3 regions of the Metabacillus flavus genome follow, and region 1 is predicted to be linked to each of the others. Evidence: riboswitches for the same ligand, from Rfam matches in the RefSeq annotation. Region 1 holds a riboswitch; each other region holds the start of a gene.

Region 1 (5,191 bases):
GACTGATAAGGATTTTAGAGAATTTTACACTTAAGGGGGTAATAAGTAAAGAAAATTATGATTTTTCAGTCATTATCTTTTTACCTTTAAGTTTATGAATCTAATCCCGTAAAACGCTGTTTGTTAAATACAATCTTGAATTATTTTATGTATGCGGCTTGGTGAAAAGATGGATAGCCAGATTCTTAGACGGGCGTAGGGGTAAATTAATGCGTGAACGGCTTAATTCCATGCCCCATTGGACAGAAAAAATGGGACTTACAAATTCCGGTCTCTACCAGCTGAGTAAGGGCAGGTACCACTATGTAAAGTAAACCACTAGGCACTTTGGCCCCCCATGGAAATCAACAGCCAGGTTTAACCTTGCTAACCAAAAAAAGAAACGGAGGCACTCCCCCGTTTCTCTCTTATTTTGCTCCCAATTCCTCTTTATCGTAAATCGGCACCCAGCCCTCTTTTGTAACGAAAATTCTTACCGCTACAACTTTACGGTCTTCCTGAAGTGTAAAATAGTGTCGGATATTTTCAGGGACGGAAATCAAATCACCGGGAACTAGCTCAACATTGAAGAATGAGCCGTCTTTTGCCTGTATGATAAATACCCCATGCCCGCTGACAATAAATCTAACTTCATCATCTGTATGATGGTGTTCCTGCTGGAAGTTTTTCAGCAGCTCATCAAGATTAGGGGTTTTGTCAGAGAGTGAAATGATATCCTGTGCCTGATAGCCGCGTCTTTTGGAGATATCCTCTATTTCTGTTTTGAATACTTGCAGGATTTCTTCTTTTTCTTCATCAGACAAATCATACTTTTCCTCTAAATGTCCTGGAAGCTTTTGAATATCCCAGTTTTCGTAAATGACTTCTTGCTTTTCTAAAAATGCTGCGACTTGGTCCTGATCGCTAATTCTTTCGCCTGTACCTTGAAAATAAATCGATGCCATTGCTTTTCCCCCTATTAGTTGATTGTTATCGCGCTGAATTGCTTGAGTTTAAGATGATAAGAGAATAGAAATTCGCAAGCTTCTAAATATTTTTTTGCTTCAAAGGCATCTCTTCCCCATACAGTAATTCCATGATTCCTGATCAGAACGGCACCGGCATCTTCATGGACATGCTGTCCGAATACCCGGGCGAGCTGAGGGATGTCGGCATGATTCGGAATGATGGGAATGGTGAAGGAAGCATCTTCCTCCCACAGGCCAAAGGCTTTAATAATTTCCTGCCCAGTGAAGGTAATTGACCCTTCATGAGCATACAGCTCAGAAATCACATTATTGTCCACCGTATGAACATGCAAACTGCATCCAGCATTCGTTCTTGTATAAACCTCAATATGAAGGAGGGTCTCAGCAGACGGCTTCAGGGTCGTTTCTTCTGCCGGCTGCCCGCTGCCGTCAACAAGCAAAAAATCCTCCGAGCTTTCCTTCCGCTTATCCTTGCCGCTCGCTGTAACATAAAAGGTTAATGGCTCACTGCCCGTTTTGATTGCCAGATTGCCGCTTGTAGCAGGAAACCAATCTCTTCCCGCAAGCTCCCGTTTTACTTCAGCCAGCTCACGCCAGCGCTGTTCCATAATCGTCCTCATACACTCACCCTCCTCTTCTCTAAAATGCTCACTACATCATGGAATGTTTCAAACGGTTCGAATGATAAATGCTGCTCTTTAACCTTATCAAGCAAATAGTCCCGTGCAATGACAAAGTCAGCCATTTTTGCTGCTTCCAGGTCGGTAACAGAATCTCCAATTACAATGATTTCCTGATCAGTGCTTGCTATGCCGCGAATGATGGAGGGCTTGCAGCAGCCGCACTCCATTTCACACCCGCTGTCTGCATCACATGGATGCGGCCAATGAATAAGGATTTGTTCTCCTTGAAAGTCCGCCTCATTGCAAAAGATTTTTTGCTGCTCAATCTGACCATTAAGGAGAGGATGAACGAAAAAATCAATTCCTCCGCTAACAATGTACAATTCGATATTCTGCTCTTTTGCATAGGCTGCAAATTCAGTAAATCCTTCCCTAATTTCGGCTTGATCCAATAGGTAGCTGGTGATTTCCTCCCTTTTAGAAGAGGGCAGCAGGGAAAACATTTTACCGACCCCTTCTTTTACTGAAATGGTTCTATTCAGGACCTGATTCTTTAGCTCCTCCCATTCAGGAGGGGCAAACTGCTTCATGATTTCGATAATGTTGTCATTTATTGTGATGGTTCCATCGAAGTCGCAAAATATTACTGGCTTCATTTTGCAGCCTCGTACTGGCCCCAGAGTTTCAGGGCCTTTTCCAGATGCTCATCCGACCTTGCTTTTTCTTCGAGGGTTCTGCCTTCAAGAACCGCATCAACTGCTGAACGAAATGCTGCTGCTCCTCCTTTAGCTCCGTTCGGATGGCCATGAATCCCTCCCCCTGCATTAATGATGCTGTCATTCCCAAAATCTTTCATGATGACAGGCACCAGCCCGGGATGTATTCCGGCTGAGGGTACTGGAAATACTTTTTTGTACACAGAGGAGACTGTACACTCCTCAGCTATTCCAAGTGCTTCTTTTCTCTTTAGCGCTACGCTGCCGTAAGGGGACGGAAATAAAGAGAAATCAGCTCCGGCTAGGCGGGTTAGTTTTCCCAGAATTAAAGAATAGGAGAATCCGTAAAACTCTGATGCTGCGAACGCCCCGCTCACAGCAGGATGAGCCATGATAGGAACCGGCACTTCATCATCCTCTGCCAGGGATTGCAGAACATCCAGCCCGTAAGCATGAACATTGAACAGCAGTGCCGTTGCTCCAGCCTCAGCAGCCAATCTCGCTTTATCTCGGAGTTCGGATGTCCGTCCGGTCAGATTGACAGCATATAAAGAATTTTTTCCTGTCTCTTCCTTCAAAAGATTTATTATTTGTCTGCCTCGCTTGACCCTATCAAAGAATGGTGTCATGGGATTTTCAAACAAAATTTCGTCATCCTTAACCAAATCCATCCCGCCTGCAAGCTGATCATACAGCTGCTCCTCCAAATAACCTAAATCCTTGCCGATTACTCCTTTGAAAATACTCATCAGCAGCGGCCGGTTGTAAACATTAATTTTTTCTCTGATTCCGTCGATTCCAAATTTAGGACCAGGGAAATGCTTTGCCAGAGAGTCTGAGAACTCTAAGTCCACCAGCTTCACTTCACCGTCCAATGAAAGCTTCCCGAATACTGTCGTTAAAATGGCCGGCAGATCCGGACTGAAATTAACCGCCGGATAAGCAATTTTAATAAGCCCCTTTGTGTGTTTACCTCCAAGGTACGTGCTTGCGTCCCTGTCCTCCTCCAGCTCTGCAGCGGTAATGACTGTTCCCTTATGCTTTTTCAGCTGTTCTTTTTCAAGCTCCGGCAGATCAGTCCAAGAACCGATTGTTAGTCCGAGCGCTATGCCTTCTGCCTTTTTCTCTAAGTTTCCCTTCCGGTCATGAACAAGATAGGTTGCGATGATTTCACTCATTTTTGTCCCTCGCTTTTTTGCTTTTAAAAAATAAGCTCTGCTAGTCTTAGCTGCTGATTTCCGCTGCAAGCGTTCGCTCCAATCAACAGGTGTAAAAAAAATCAACTTAATGCCTTAACATAGCCTAAAAATAAAAAGCCTCTTCATCGCGAGAGAAGAGGCTTTGCATGATAATACTGCAGTACCTTATCCCTCAGCATGTCTGCTGCAAGAATTAGCACCGTGCCCGAACGTAAATGTCCTGGTCGGTTGCCGGGCTTCATAGGGCTAGTCCCTCCACCTGCTCTTGATAAGTACAATATGGACCTGCTAGATATCCGCAGGTTAAATTTTCAATTAATTTGGATTATTACAGGAATTGAATGCTCTGTCAACCTTTTTTACATTGTTTAATCTGCCATTGCAAATAAACCAAGCTTTGATATGCGGGCGGCTGCTTCCTCAATCCGGCTTTCGTCTGTCAGCAGACCTGCGCGGAGGTAGCCTTCTCCAAACTGCCCGAAGCCATTGCCAGGCGCAGTGACTACATGTGCTTTTTCTAAAAGAATATCGGAAAACTCCTGTGATGTGTATCCCTCAGGCACTTTAAGCCAGGCGAAAAAACTTCCCTTGGGCGCCTGAATATCCCAGCCGATGCCGCGAAAAGCTTTTACAAGTGTATTTCTGCGGTTTTCATACATTTGGACAAGTTCTTTTGTGCTTTCGCTCTCATCGAGCAGTGCTGCCTCTGCTGCATCCTGAATGGCACCAAACACACTTACATACATGTGGTCCTGATATAAATTGATCGCATCAATAACCGACGGATTGCCTGCTGCAAATGCCACTCTCCATCCGGCCATATTGAACGTCTTGGAAAGTGTATAGATTTCGATTCCAGTTTCCTTTGCGCCGGGTGTCTGAAGGAAACTGAGGGGCTTTTCACCATCAAAACCGATCGCTCCGTATGCAAAATCATGCACCATGCAGATATGATGTTTTTTCGCCAGTTCGACTGTCTTTTCGAAAAACTCTTTGCTGGCTGCAGCTCCTGTCGGGTTGTTCGGATAGTTCAGGAACATTAGCTTTGCGGAGTCCAGAATACCAGGCGGAATTTTTGTATAATCGGGGAAAAACTGGTTTTCTTCAAGCAAAGGCATTGTGTACATCTCCGCTTCTGCCATTTCTACCCCAGACCAGTAATCCGGATAGCCCGGATCTGGTACGAGAGCAATGTCTCCTGAATTCATAAGGCATTGTGGAAGCTCAACAAGACCCGCTTTTCCCCCAAAGAGGACGGCAATTTCAGTTTCGGGATCCAATAGAACCCCATATTCTCTTTCGTAAAACTTTGCTGCAGCTTCCTTCAGCGAATGTTTCCCTCTGAAGGGAGAATACTTGTGATTGGCCGGATCGCCTGAAGCCTTTTGAAGCGCCATTACAATATGCTCAGGCGTCGGCCGATCGGGATTCCCCTGGCCGAGGTTTATCACGTCATATCCAGCTTTCACTTTGGCGGCCGCCTTCATTGCTAACGCAGCAAAGAACTGCTCAGGCAAGCGTTTTAGCAAGCGGGATGGCTCAAAAAAATTCATTTATTCCACCTTCTCAAAAAATTCTTGAAATTCTAGTCCAAAATCATATAGTGTTAATAACAAAAAGTAAAGCTAAAATTCATCTGAAGGAAGCTGGTCTGAAATGAAACATACAATCTGCTGCATTCAAAT
Region 2 (5,191 bases), 360 kb from region 1:
AAATAGTGATCTGGAAAATCAGGCTGCGTCCGTTTTATGAGCGTGATTTCTCCGCTAACGTAAAGCTCTCCTCTTGAGAATAATTTTTTCACCCCAGGATGGTTCCGGTCAGAGGTCCTGTAAACGTTAGCTGCTTCTTTTTCTTTATCCGGTTTGTAAATCTCCCCAATATCTATAAAACCATAGTCTTCTCCCTCAAAAACGAGCTTTGCCTGATCTCCGTTATTAAGTTCTTTAGCCTTCTTTTCAGAGATTGGAAGCGTAATAGGTATGGACCAAACCGTACCATCTGAGAGCTTCATTGTCTCTACTACACTGAGATAATCCTTCTCAGATAAAAATCCTGACAGCGGGCTATACCCTCCTATAGCGATAAGTTCCAAGTCGCTTAATGCCATAGCATCCAGTTCAATCGTTTTCTCTAAATGTCCCACATCCTTGCCCAAATCTGTTCGCTGTATTAGCTTTCCTCCATGCGGTGTTAAACTCATCATTAACTCCTCCTATTCAGATAAAACTACTTGGTTTCAAATTTAAATTCCTCCGCCTTGTTCATGCACAGAGCGCTTTTCTTTCTTTATTGCTTTCATTAAAGACAGAACTCCAAGCGTTGCAACCATGATCGCCAAGGCTGAAAATGTGGAATAAAAATCAGATTGTATAAACAGCTTGACCAAAACATATGAAATGGCCAGACTTACCAGCGGGGACACAATCCAAACTTTTACGATTTTTTTTACAATTCCTTTTTGAAAAACAATTGCTCCATTTTTAGCAGCAGCGGAAGCCATGATGGAAGTAGATGTAACTTGTGTTAAAGGAACGGGAAGTCCGAATAAGGAACTGATTGTGACAAGCAGAGCGCCTGTTCCCGAAATCACAATTCCCTCTGTTTTCGAAAGCCTTGTAATCTTCTTTCCATTTGTCTCCAATACCCGGCCGCCAAGGAAAACCGCACCCGCTGCTACGAATAGCCCGCCAATCCATACCCCTTGGTTTACGGAAATGACATCAGCCGCCACCAGCGGGCCGACAGCGTTGGCAACATTATTCATTCCGGCTGAGAATGCTTCAAAGAATCCTGCTGCAATCAGAAGATAGATCAGCATTTTTCCGCCTCTAGCCTCTAGCCTTGAAAAAAGCGGCTGGGAAGCTCTGCATATAAAATAGGTGATAAAAAATGCTGCAGCCGGAATGATAACCCAAAACATCATGATGACAAGAATGGATTGAACATATAAAGCATGATAGGCCACTCCCACTCCCACTACTGCACCCACTGTGACTTCACTGGTGGACAGCGGGATGCCCATCAAATTGGCCATAAATAAAGAGATGGCAGCAGATCCAATGATGACAAGCACGATTTGCATTGTGATCATCGACTGCGGAATAATGCCGGAGCTGATGGTTTTGATTACTTCTCCTCCCCCGAGGACAGCGCCAAGTACAACGCCCGCGCCGCAAAGCAGGAGTGCTGCCATTCTGCGTTTTATTGCCCCTGACCCGTACGCGACACCCATGGAAGCAGCCGCTCCGCTTGCGCCAATGTTCATCGCAAAAAATAAACTCAGGATGATTGCTGCAGCTTCAATCATAGCTGAGACCTCAACCGTGCAGACCGCATTCTGTTTTTTGGCTGCCGTTCCAGCGGCCGGATCTCGCATCATTTACATCGATGGCAGGCTGGGTGCATGGCTTGCATCCGATGCTCGGATAGCCTTGATCGTGGAGAACATTGTAGTCCAAATCATTTTTGTGGGCATACCGCCAGACATCTTTCCACGTCCAGTGAATAAGCGGGCAGATTTTTACATTTTCAAATTTATCATCCCTGTTCAGGAACTGGGTATTTTTTCTTGAAGGAGATTGCTCTCTGCGCAATCCGGATATCCATGCTTTTTCGCTGCTCATAACCTCGCGAAGAGGGAGCACTTTCCTGATTCTGCAGCATTCATTCGGATTCCTCTTCCATAGCTCATCCCCGTGCTTTGCAGCCTGTTCAGCTACACTTAGAGACGGTTTTTTCAAAAAAATATTTAAGGCAGGATACCGTGCCTTAACACGGTCAATCAAATCATAGGTTTCTTTGAAATGGAGCTCAGTATCTAAAAATACAATTCTCGCATCCTTTTTTATTTTCGATATGAGATCGATTAGAACAATTCCTTCAATACCAAAGCTGCATGCATAAACTAAATCATCCTGATAATGCGAATAGGCCCATTTTAAAACGTTGAGCGCTTCGATCGCTTTATCCTTATCTTCGAACTCCGGAACGGTTTCTGTCCAATTTTCGAATGTCAGCATTTATTTACACTCCCCTTTTTTCAAACCATTGCAAAAAGGCAGGAACGCGCCGCTGCATAAACAAAGAGCAGGCAAACCGTTCCCGCCTCTAGTTTGTCTAGTCAGCGTACTAATTTTGGATTTTTATTTTAGTCTGACTTTTTCATTTTTCTCTAGCTGAATGATCTTCCCATCCTGGACAACCAGGGTGATTGATCCGTATTTCATTGCCTGAAGCATTTCTTTTAGCTTTCCGATTACTTCTTCAAGCTGATCTAGCTCCCCCACGGACAGTCCCTCCCAATACAAAATAAAAAGCCTTCCATTTTAGAAAGACTTGTGAGGTGTATTCCCCTTATCTCCCAAAATGGATTCCATTTTGCTGGATTTAGCACCTTGCTGTTACGCAGGTTGCCGGGTTTCATAGGGCCAGGTCCCTCCACCTCTCTGGATAAGTATTGTGTGTTATTGATTTCAAATTTTAGCACAATTCGAACGATTGTCAACCCGAGTTATCGGGTAGGTTTTATAAAAAATCAAAATAGGTGCGAATTACCCAGTAATTTCTGCTGCATAGAAATATTTTTGGCAGCAGGATACAATTAGCTTAGGAGGTGAAATGTATTGAAAAAGACGATTGTTTCATGGAGCGGAGGGAAAGACAGCACAATTATGCTTCACAGGCTTTTGCAAAACCCGGAATAAAATATCTCCGGACTTTTTACATCGATCAACCGGGTTGCCCGCAGCGTCCCTTTTCATGGAATCGGAGAGGATTTGCTAAAAGATCAGGCAGCAAGCCTCGGCCTTGCTATTCAATTCATTGAAATGTCTCCATCTCCATCTAATAATGAATATGAAGAAAGCATGGTCGAATTTCTGAAAAAATGCAAAGAAAATGAAATTACTCATGCTGCTTTCGGAGACATCTTTTTAAAGGATATTCGTCAATATAGAGAAAAGCTTGTCAGGTTAAGTGGCTTACAGGCTATTTTTCCTCTATGGGGAGAGCAGACCGACTCTTTGGCGAGACAATTTATTAATGATGGCTATAAAGCTTCCATTTGCGGAATAGATGGATCGAAGCTTCCATATTCTTTATTGGGACATCATTATGATGCATGGGTTATTGATGCCATAAGAAAATCCGCCGATCCATGCGGAGAAAACGGGGAGTTTCATACCTTTGTGTATGGCGGACCGATTTTCAGCACAGAGCTTTCATTTGCGGCAGCCGGCACGGAAAACGCATTTACTGATTTCCGAACACTTTTGCTGCAGCGGGAGGATTACACATGATTGGTAAAGCGTTCTTGTCACTGATTGGTTTTATGATGGCAGCAATCGGCTTTTCCTTTTCCTTCTCTTTAAAATGGAGCAAAGAGGAGCTGAATGAAATAAGAATAACCGCAGCAGGGGGCTTTAGATTATTTGCTGCTGGCGGCTTATTGTATTGAACCATTTTGGAAAGGACCGTTCCTGAAAATCAAACGGTCCTATTGTTTCATCTTAGTTTTCTTCTATTCGGCCTTGCCGGTTTTGCATTATCTGTCTTCATTTGGTTCAGTTAATGCAATAGGGAATTCCATGTAAAAGGATGTCCCTTCCTTAGTGCTTACAACCCGAAGTTCACCATGATGATTTTCAATGATCTTTCTTGAAATAGAGAGACCCAGCCCTGTTCCATCATCCTTCGTGGTATAAAATGGATCGAATATATGAACGAGAACCTCAGGCTCAATCCCGCTCCCGTTATCCGAAAAAGAAATTTGCACCACATCCCCGTATATGGCGGCTCTCACTTCAACTTTTAATTTTTTATTCCTGCGCTTTGCCTGACGGGCGTTAGCAAACAAATTCATAAATACTTGCAGAAGCTCCTCCTTGTTTCCGGGGATCGCCGTTTCAGGCAGTATCTTTCTGCAATCAATCGTAAGATCGGTGTCATGAAGGAACGCTTCACTGTGGAGAAACTTTCCTAAATAATTCTTGAGAAAATCTGACACATAAAGATTCTCAAATGGCAGTGCCTCCGTTTTCGATAACCTCAAAAAATCCGTAATAATGCCGTTCGCACGATCTATCTCAGGAATAAGCAAAGCAGAAAACAGCCGGTTCATATCTGGACCGAGCTGGCCGCTGAGCAGCTGCAGATAACCCCGGACAGTTGTAAGGGGATTTCTAATTTCATGAGCGATCCCTGCTGCAATTCTCCCTGACATCGCCATTTTTTCAGCATCCTTTAAGTTATTCAGGAAATGAAATACTCCTGCTACTCTACTGATACTCCCATCGTGCCTTCGTATGATATATGTATTAACAATCCCATAATTGCGGTCCCACAATTCCCGATTGCGGATCGCCTGCCCGGTCTGAAGCGTTTCCAAAATGGCAATTTGCTGATCAGGAATTCTGAGCAGCTCCCTGATATGTTTTCCGATCATTGCTTCACGATCGACCTTTAGATCGGCAGCCGACTGCCTGTTGCACAGTGTAATTTTTCCATCAGCATCTGTAATGACTAGATGATGCGGTATCAAATCAGCCAGCGGAGCAAGCTTCTCTTCCAGCTTTTCCAGCAGCTCTCCTTCTAAAGATGTAATGGTAAACCAGCCTTTTTGTTCAGCAGCAGGCTGATGCTGATAAAATCTGCCTGATTCAGGATCCTTAAACTCAAAAGCGAAAGGAATCGAATCTATTAGCCTTTTATAATATAAAAGTTCTTTTTGATCCCCGAATTCTTTCATTTCTTCCTCCAGCTTACATGATTCATCATTTCCCATTATAAGGGAGGTTGACAGATCGTTCCAATGTTTTTCTCAATTTCGGCAAAAGGAAACCCCCTTCAATAATAAAAGGAGGCCTAACCTGTTAAACAGTTGGAATCGTATGTTTATCTCTT
Region 3 (5,191 bases), 210 kb from region 1:
CAGACTTAGATTTCATGGCTGCAAGCGCTCCGGCTAAATAGCTTCCCTCATCTTCCTTAAATGTAAGGGAAGTAATATTTTTCAGCTCCGATACCGCATCAATCAGAATAAAGCGCTGTTTCGGATACTTCTTAGCCACTTTTTCCAGATCCTCCTGGACCATAAACCCTAGACCGACCACCACATCATTTCCTGCTTTAACTAAGTCCTCGATACCTTTTTCATAGGTTTTCGAATCTTTTAATTCCTTATAATCAAACTGAATGCCGAGCTCATCTCTTGATTTCTGCAGCCCTCTGAACGCAGAGTCACTGAAAGATTGATCTCCAAGCCCCACATCTGATAGCATGATTCCCACTTTCGTTTTCTTTTCCTGAGTACTTTGAACAGGCTGCTGCATGCATCCCGCCAGAAGGATCAGGCTAAAGAGGATGGATATATATTTTCTCAAAATGGTACTCCCCTTTTATCTATTTATGACTACACCTTCTTTATCGGCGATTTTAAACAGGAATTAATATGTACAATAAAAAGAGCAAAAGCCGGGTCGGCTTATTGCTCTTTCGTGAAATACGTCCATCCATTCTCCTGATAGGCTCTTCTTTCCTTCATAAGATGTCCAAGTGCCCGTTTAAATGCAGCCTTGCTCATTCCAAACCGTTCTTTAATATCCTCTGGATCTGATTTATCCCAATAAGGCATAGCACCGTTTCGAAGACCCATATAATCCAGAATTTTTTCTGCATCCGCACTCATCGCATCCTGCTTCCTCGGAAGAAGAGAAACGTTAATGGACCCATCTTCTTTTACATCAATTACTCTGCCTTCGACGAGTTCTCCAAGACGGGGTTCCCTTGTCATCTGGCTGGAGTGAATAAACCCTTTATAGCCTTCTACCGAAATAAAGAAACACCCCGCTTCGATATGGCGGTATACATGCCCAGAAACACTTTTATTAAACACCTCGCGTGTCGCCGGCACAAATTTTTCGCTAATGATATCCTCTGATGCCAGTCTAGCAAAAAAGCGGCCATTTTCAGTAATTCTCATCGTACAGTAGAGCTGATCTCCCTTTTCAGGCCAAATCAGCCGATCTTCAGGCAGAATATCATTTGCGATAAGGGCATCCTTGGAAAGACCAATATTCACAAATACACCCATGTGATCAACCGCATCCATCGCTTCCACCCAGCCGTATTCTCCTTCCCGTAGAGTCGGCATTTTCATTGTTGCAGCCAATCTGCTCTCATAATCCAGGTAAAGGAAAACATCTACAAACTCTTTATCTTCAATTGGCTCCGTTATTTCACTGTCATGAAGAAGAACTCTCGTCTCCCCATCCGTCAGGAAATAGCCAAATTCCAAACGCTCATCAATTTCCAGTCGTTCATACGTGCCTGCTCTCACAAGTCACCTAACCTTTCTGTACCGCGTACATGTTGTATGGCATGTTTAATTCTACTATAATCAAAGGATAAAGTGAAACTTCCTTCAGCGGGGGGGTTCGCTGAAGGTTAGTGGAACAGAATCGGGCACTTACGGGCAGTTATGAGATTGAACGCTCCATATTTGGCAGGTGAACCAGTCCAAGGCTCGGTCCCCTACTGCCCGTTAGTGCGGGATAAAGTGAAACTTCCTTCAGTGGGGGGTTCGCTGAAGGTTAGTGGAACAGAATCGGGCACTTACGGGCAGTTATGAGATTGAACGCTCCATATTTGGTAGGTGAACCAGTCCAAGGCTCGGTCCCCTACTGCCCGTTAGTGCGGGATAAAGTGAAACTTCCTTCAGCGGGGGGGTTCGCTGAAGGTTAGTGGAACAGAATCGGGCACTTACGGGCAGTTATGAGATTGAACGCTCCATATTTGGCAGGTGAACCAGTCCAAGGCTCGGTCCCCTACTGCCCGTTAGTGCGGGATAAAGTGAAACTTCCTTCAGCAGGGGAATCTCGCTTAAGGTTAGTGGAGTAAAGTGCAAGTATGAAAACGCGGGAGGAATGACATGTCTAAGGAGAACTCATTTGACATCGTTTCAAAGGTCGAATTGCCGGAAGTGCAGAATGCAATCGTGGTGGCGTTAAAGGAAGTTCAGAACCGCTATGACTTCAAAGGAAGCAAAAGCGACATTAAACTTGAAAAAGAAGAGCTTGTTCTTGTATCTGACGATGATTATAAACTTGAACAGCTGAAAGATGTGCTAATCAGCAAACTGATTCGCCGTGAAGTACCGGTAAAGAACATTCAGTATGGAAAAGTAGAAGGTGCATCAGGCGGCACAGTACGCCAGCGCGGCAAGCTCGTTCAAGGGATCGATAAGGACAATGCAAAGCGTATTAACACGATAATTAAAAACTCCGGCTTGAAAGTGAAATCCCAGGTTCAGGATGACCAGGTGCGCGTCACCGGAAAAAACCGTGATGATTTGCAGCAGGTGATCGCGGCGATCAGACAGGCTGAACTTCCAATCGATGTGCAATTTATTAATTACCGATAATTTTTGTCGTGGACCGCTTTGGGTGAGCGGTCTTTTTTCGGAACTGTCCTCCAATTCAGCATAAATTCTAAATTTTCATCATATATCTCTAAAATTCATCATATATCTCTAAAATTCATCATAAGTTGGAAAAATTCATCATAAACGTCAAAAATTCATCATAAAACTGGAAAGTGTACGCATAAATTGATAAACAGCCATTCACGAAGGCTCTCAGCCTAGAAAATGAGTGTACCATTGTAAAAAACCTCCCCTTCCCCCTTGAATGTTTTCGAAAAATTAGGTAAATTGGGAGTAATCTATTTTTAAACAACTCCATATCGTTCTTATCAAGAGAAGCTGAGGGACTGGCCCGATGACGCTTCAGCAACCGGTCATGCAAGTGCGCGTGCCAAGGTGCTAAATCCAGCTAAGCATTGTGCTTGGAAGATAAGAAGAAGTCCGAATGTTAAAGCCTTCTTCTACAAGAAGGCTTTTTATTTTTTAGAGGGGGGATCAGCAGGTGGGCTTTCTAGAAGATTTACAAAATGAAATTTTAATAGCAGACGGGGCAATGGGGACACTTTTATACTCCCATGGCATTGACCGATGTTTTGAAGAGTTGAATCTGTCAAACCCTGATCAGGTCCAGAGCATTCATGAGGCATACATTAACGCTGGTGCACGGGTTATTCAAACGAACACATATGGCGGAAATCATATTAAACTGTCCCGCTATGGACTGGAAGATGATATCCGGGCTATCAATTCGAAAGCGGCACGGCTTGCGAGAAAAGCTGCAGGCAGCCAGGCTTATGTTCTTGCCACAATGGGCGGAGTCCGTGCTTTCAAAAAAAGCTCTCACACGCTGGATGAGCTGAAACGCAGCTTCCGCGAGCAGCTTTATGTACTCCTTAATGAAGACATCGATGGACTTCTGCTCGAAACATTTTACGATTTGGAAGAGCTGAAAACAATTCTTGAGATAGCGAGAAAAGAAACCAATAAGCCGATTGTCGCCAATGTGTCGCTGCATGAAACCGGTGTGCTGCAGGATGGGACACCTCTTGAAAAAGGCTTAAAGGACTTAGAAGCACTCGGCGCAGATGTTGTCGGCCTGAACTGCCGGCTTGGCCCGTATCACATGCTCGAATCGCTTGAAGAGGTTCCGCTGCTTGAAAAAGCATTTCTCTCTGTCTATCCAAATGGCAGTCTTCCATCTGTTGAAGAAGGAAGACTTGTGTATGAATCGGATGAAGGGTACTTTGCAGAGAGCGCCCTAGCCTTCCGCAATCAAGGTGCCAGGCTGATCGGCGGCTGCTGCGGGACGACGCCTAAACACATAAAGGCAATGGCTGATGCATTAAGAGGACTTGCACCAATCAAGGAAAAATCCGTAAAGCAGCGAAAGCCCGTCACCGTTCATGAACGGCTCGAGCCTGCCTATCCCCCGCTCCACCAAATTGTTAAGGAGCGCAGGTCCGTTATTGTCGAACTGGATCCCCCAAAAACGCTCGGTTTGGAAAAGTTTTTTAAAGGGGCCGAAGAACTGAAAAAGACCGGTATTGACAGCATCACGCTTGCTGACAACTCTCTCGCTTCACCGAGAGTAAGCAATGCAGCTGTCGGAACCCAGCTGAAGGAAAAACATGATATGAGGCCGCTTATTCACCTCACCTGCCGCGACCGGAATTTGATTGGCCTTCAATCTCATCTAATGGGACTTCATTCCCTTGGATTGACGGACGTGCTGGCGATTACAGGTGATCCCTCTAAAATTGGCGATTTCCCAGGTGCTACCTCCGTGTATGACCTGTCCTCCTTCGACTTGATTTCACTGATCAAGCAGTTCAATGAAGGGTTATCCTACTCAGGAAAAGCACTTGGCGGCAAAACGAATTTCACTGTGGCAGGAGCATTCAATCCAAATGTCCGGCATTTAAATAAAGCGGCCGAACGCCTGGAGAAAAAAATTGCCTGCGGAGCGGATTATTTTATCTCTCAGCCGATTTATTCCATCCAGCAGATGGAAGAGGTGCATGAAGCGGTCAAGCATCTGACTGCACCGCTGTATATCGGCATCATGCCGCTGACAAGCAGCCGGAACGCAGAATTTATTCATCATGAAATCCCAGGCATCAAGCTTTCTGACAGCATTCGTGAAACGATGGCAAAAGCGGGCGGGGATCCTATTCAATCAAAAAAAGAAGGCATTGCGATTGCAAAAGACCTGATTGATGCGGCATTTGACTTATTTAACGGCATTTATCTGATTACGCCGTTTTTAAAATACGAATACTCAGTCGAACTGGCAGAGTACATCCGGGAAAAAGAGAAGCAGCGTTCAGAAAGGGAGTTTTCACATGTCCAGCATTCGTGAACAAATCGCAAAAAGAATTCTAGTACTAGACGGCGCAATGGGAACGATGATTCAAGACGCTAATTTAACGGCAGATGATTTTGGCGGAGAGGCTTATGACGGGTGTAATGAATATTTGACCTTAACCATGCCTGACGTCATTTCCCGAATCCATGAAACGTATTTGCAGGCTGGGGCCGATATTATTGAAACGAATACCTTCGGCGGAACCGCCATTGTTTTAGATGAATACGAGCTCGGGCACCTTGCCTATGAAATCAATTTCAAGGGGGCACAGCTTGCCAAACAGGCTGCGGAAGCTTTTTCGACAGATGAGCGTCCGCGGTATGTCGCCGGCTCCAT

What was found. Region 1 has a riboswitch for S-adenosylmethionine ahead of mtnW (2,3-diketo-5-methylthiopentyl-1-phosphate enolase). Riboswitches for the same ligand answer to the same signal wherever they lie in the genome.
Region 2: another riboswitch for S-adenosylmethionine. It lies ahead of J9317_RS09100 (YezD family protein); the one in region 1 lies ahead of mtnW (2,3-diketo-5-methylthiopentyl-1-phosphate enolase).
Region 3: another riboswitch for S-adenosylmethionine. It lies ahead of J9317_RS06180 (bifunctional homocysteine S-methyltransferase/methylenetetrahydrofolate reductase); the one in region 1 lies ahead of mtnW (2,3-diketo-5-methylthiopentyl-1-phosphate enolase).

Annotation. Positions count from the first base shown of each region.
Region 1 covers NZ_JAGVRK010000001.1:1,402,755-1,407,945, reverse strand. The annotation lists gene J9317_RS07270 (1,2-dihydroxy-3-keto-5-methylthiopentene dioxygenase) at 408-944, opposite strand; gene J9317_RS07265 (methylthioribulose 1-phosphate dehydratase) at 959-1,588, opposite strand; gene J9317_RS07260 (2-hydroxy-3-keto-5-methylthiopentenyl-1-phosphate phosphatase) at 1,585-2,247, opposite strand; gene mtnW (2,3-diketo-5-methylthiopentyl-1-phosphate enolase) at 2,244-3,485, opposite strand; SAM riboswitch class I at 3,669-3,781, opposite strand; gene J9317_RS07250 (pyridoxal phosphate-dependent aminotransferase) at 3,875-5,059, opposite strand; gene J9317_RS07245 (carbon-nitrogen family hydrolase) at 5,163-5,191, shown strand, end outside.
Region 2 covers NZ_JAGVRK010000001.1:1,766,350-1,771,540, reverse strand. The annotation lists gene sat (sulfate adenylyltransferase) at 1-491, opposite strand, end outside; gene cysP (sulfate permease) at 534-1,595, opposite strand; gene J9317_RS09105 (phosphoadenylyl-sulfate reductase) at 1,609-2,310, opposite strand; gene J9317_RS09100 (YezD family protein) at 2,434-2,547, opposite strand; SAM riboswitch class I at 2,642-2,747, opposite strand; gene J9317_RS09095 (adenine nucleotide alpha hydrolase family protein) at 3,067-3,588, shown strand; gene J9317_RS09090 (hypothetical protein) at 3,585-3,746, shown strand; gene J9317_RS09085 (two-component system sensor histidine kinase NtrB) at 3,834-5,036, opposite strand; gene metE (5-methyltetrahydropteroyltriglutamate--homocysteine S-methyltransferase) at 5,161-5,191, opposite strand, start outside.
Region 3 covers NZ_JAGVRK010000001.1:1,193,963-1,199,153, reverse strand. The annotation lists gene J9317_RS06195 (BMP family lipoprotein) at 1-451, opposite strand, end outside; gene J9317_RS06190 (CvfB family protein) at 553-1,407, opposite strand; gene J9317_RS06185 (YajQ family cyclic di-GMP-binding protein) at 1,999-2,490, shown strand; SAM riboswitch class I at 2,814-2,926, shown strand; gene J9317_RS06180 (bifunctional homocysteine S-methyltransferase/methylenetetrahydrofolate reductase) at 2,993-4,849, shown strand; gene metH (methionine synthase) at 4,833-5,191, shown strand, end outside.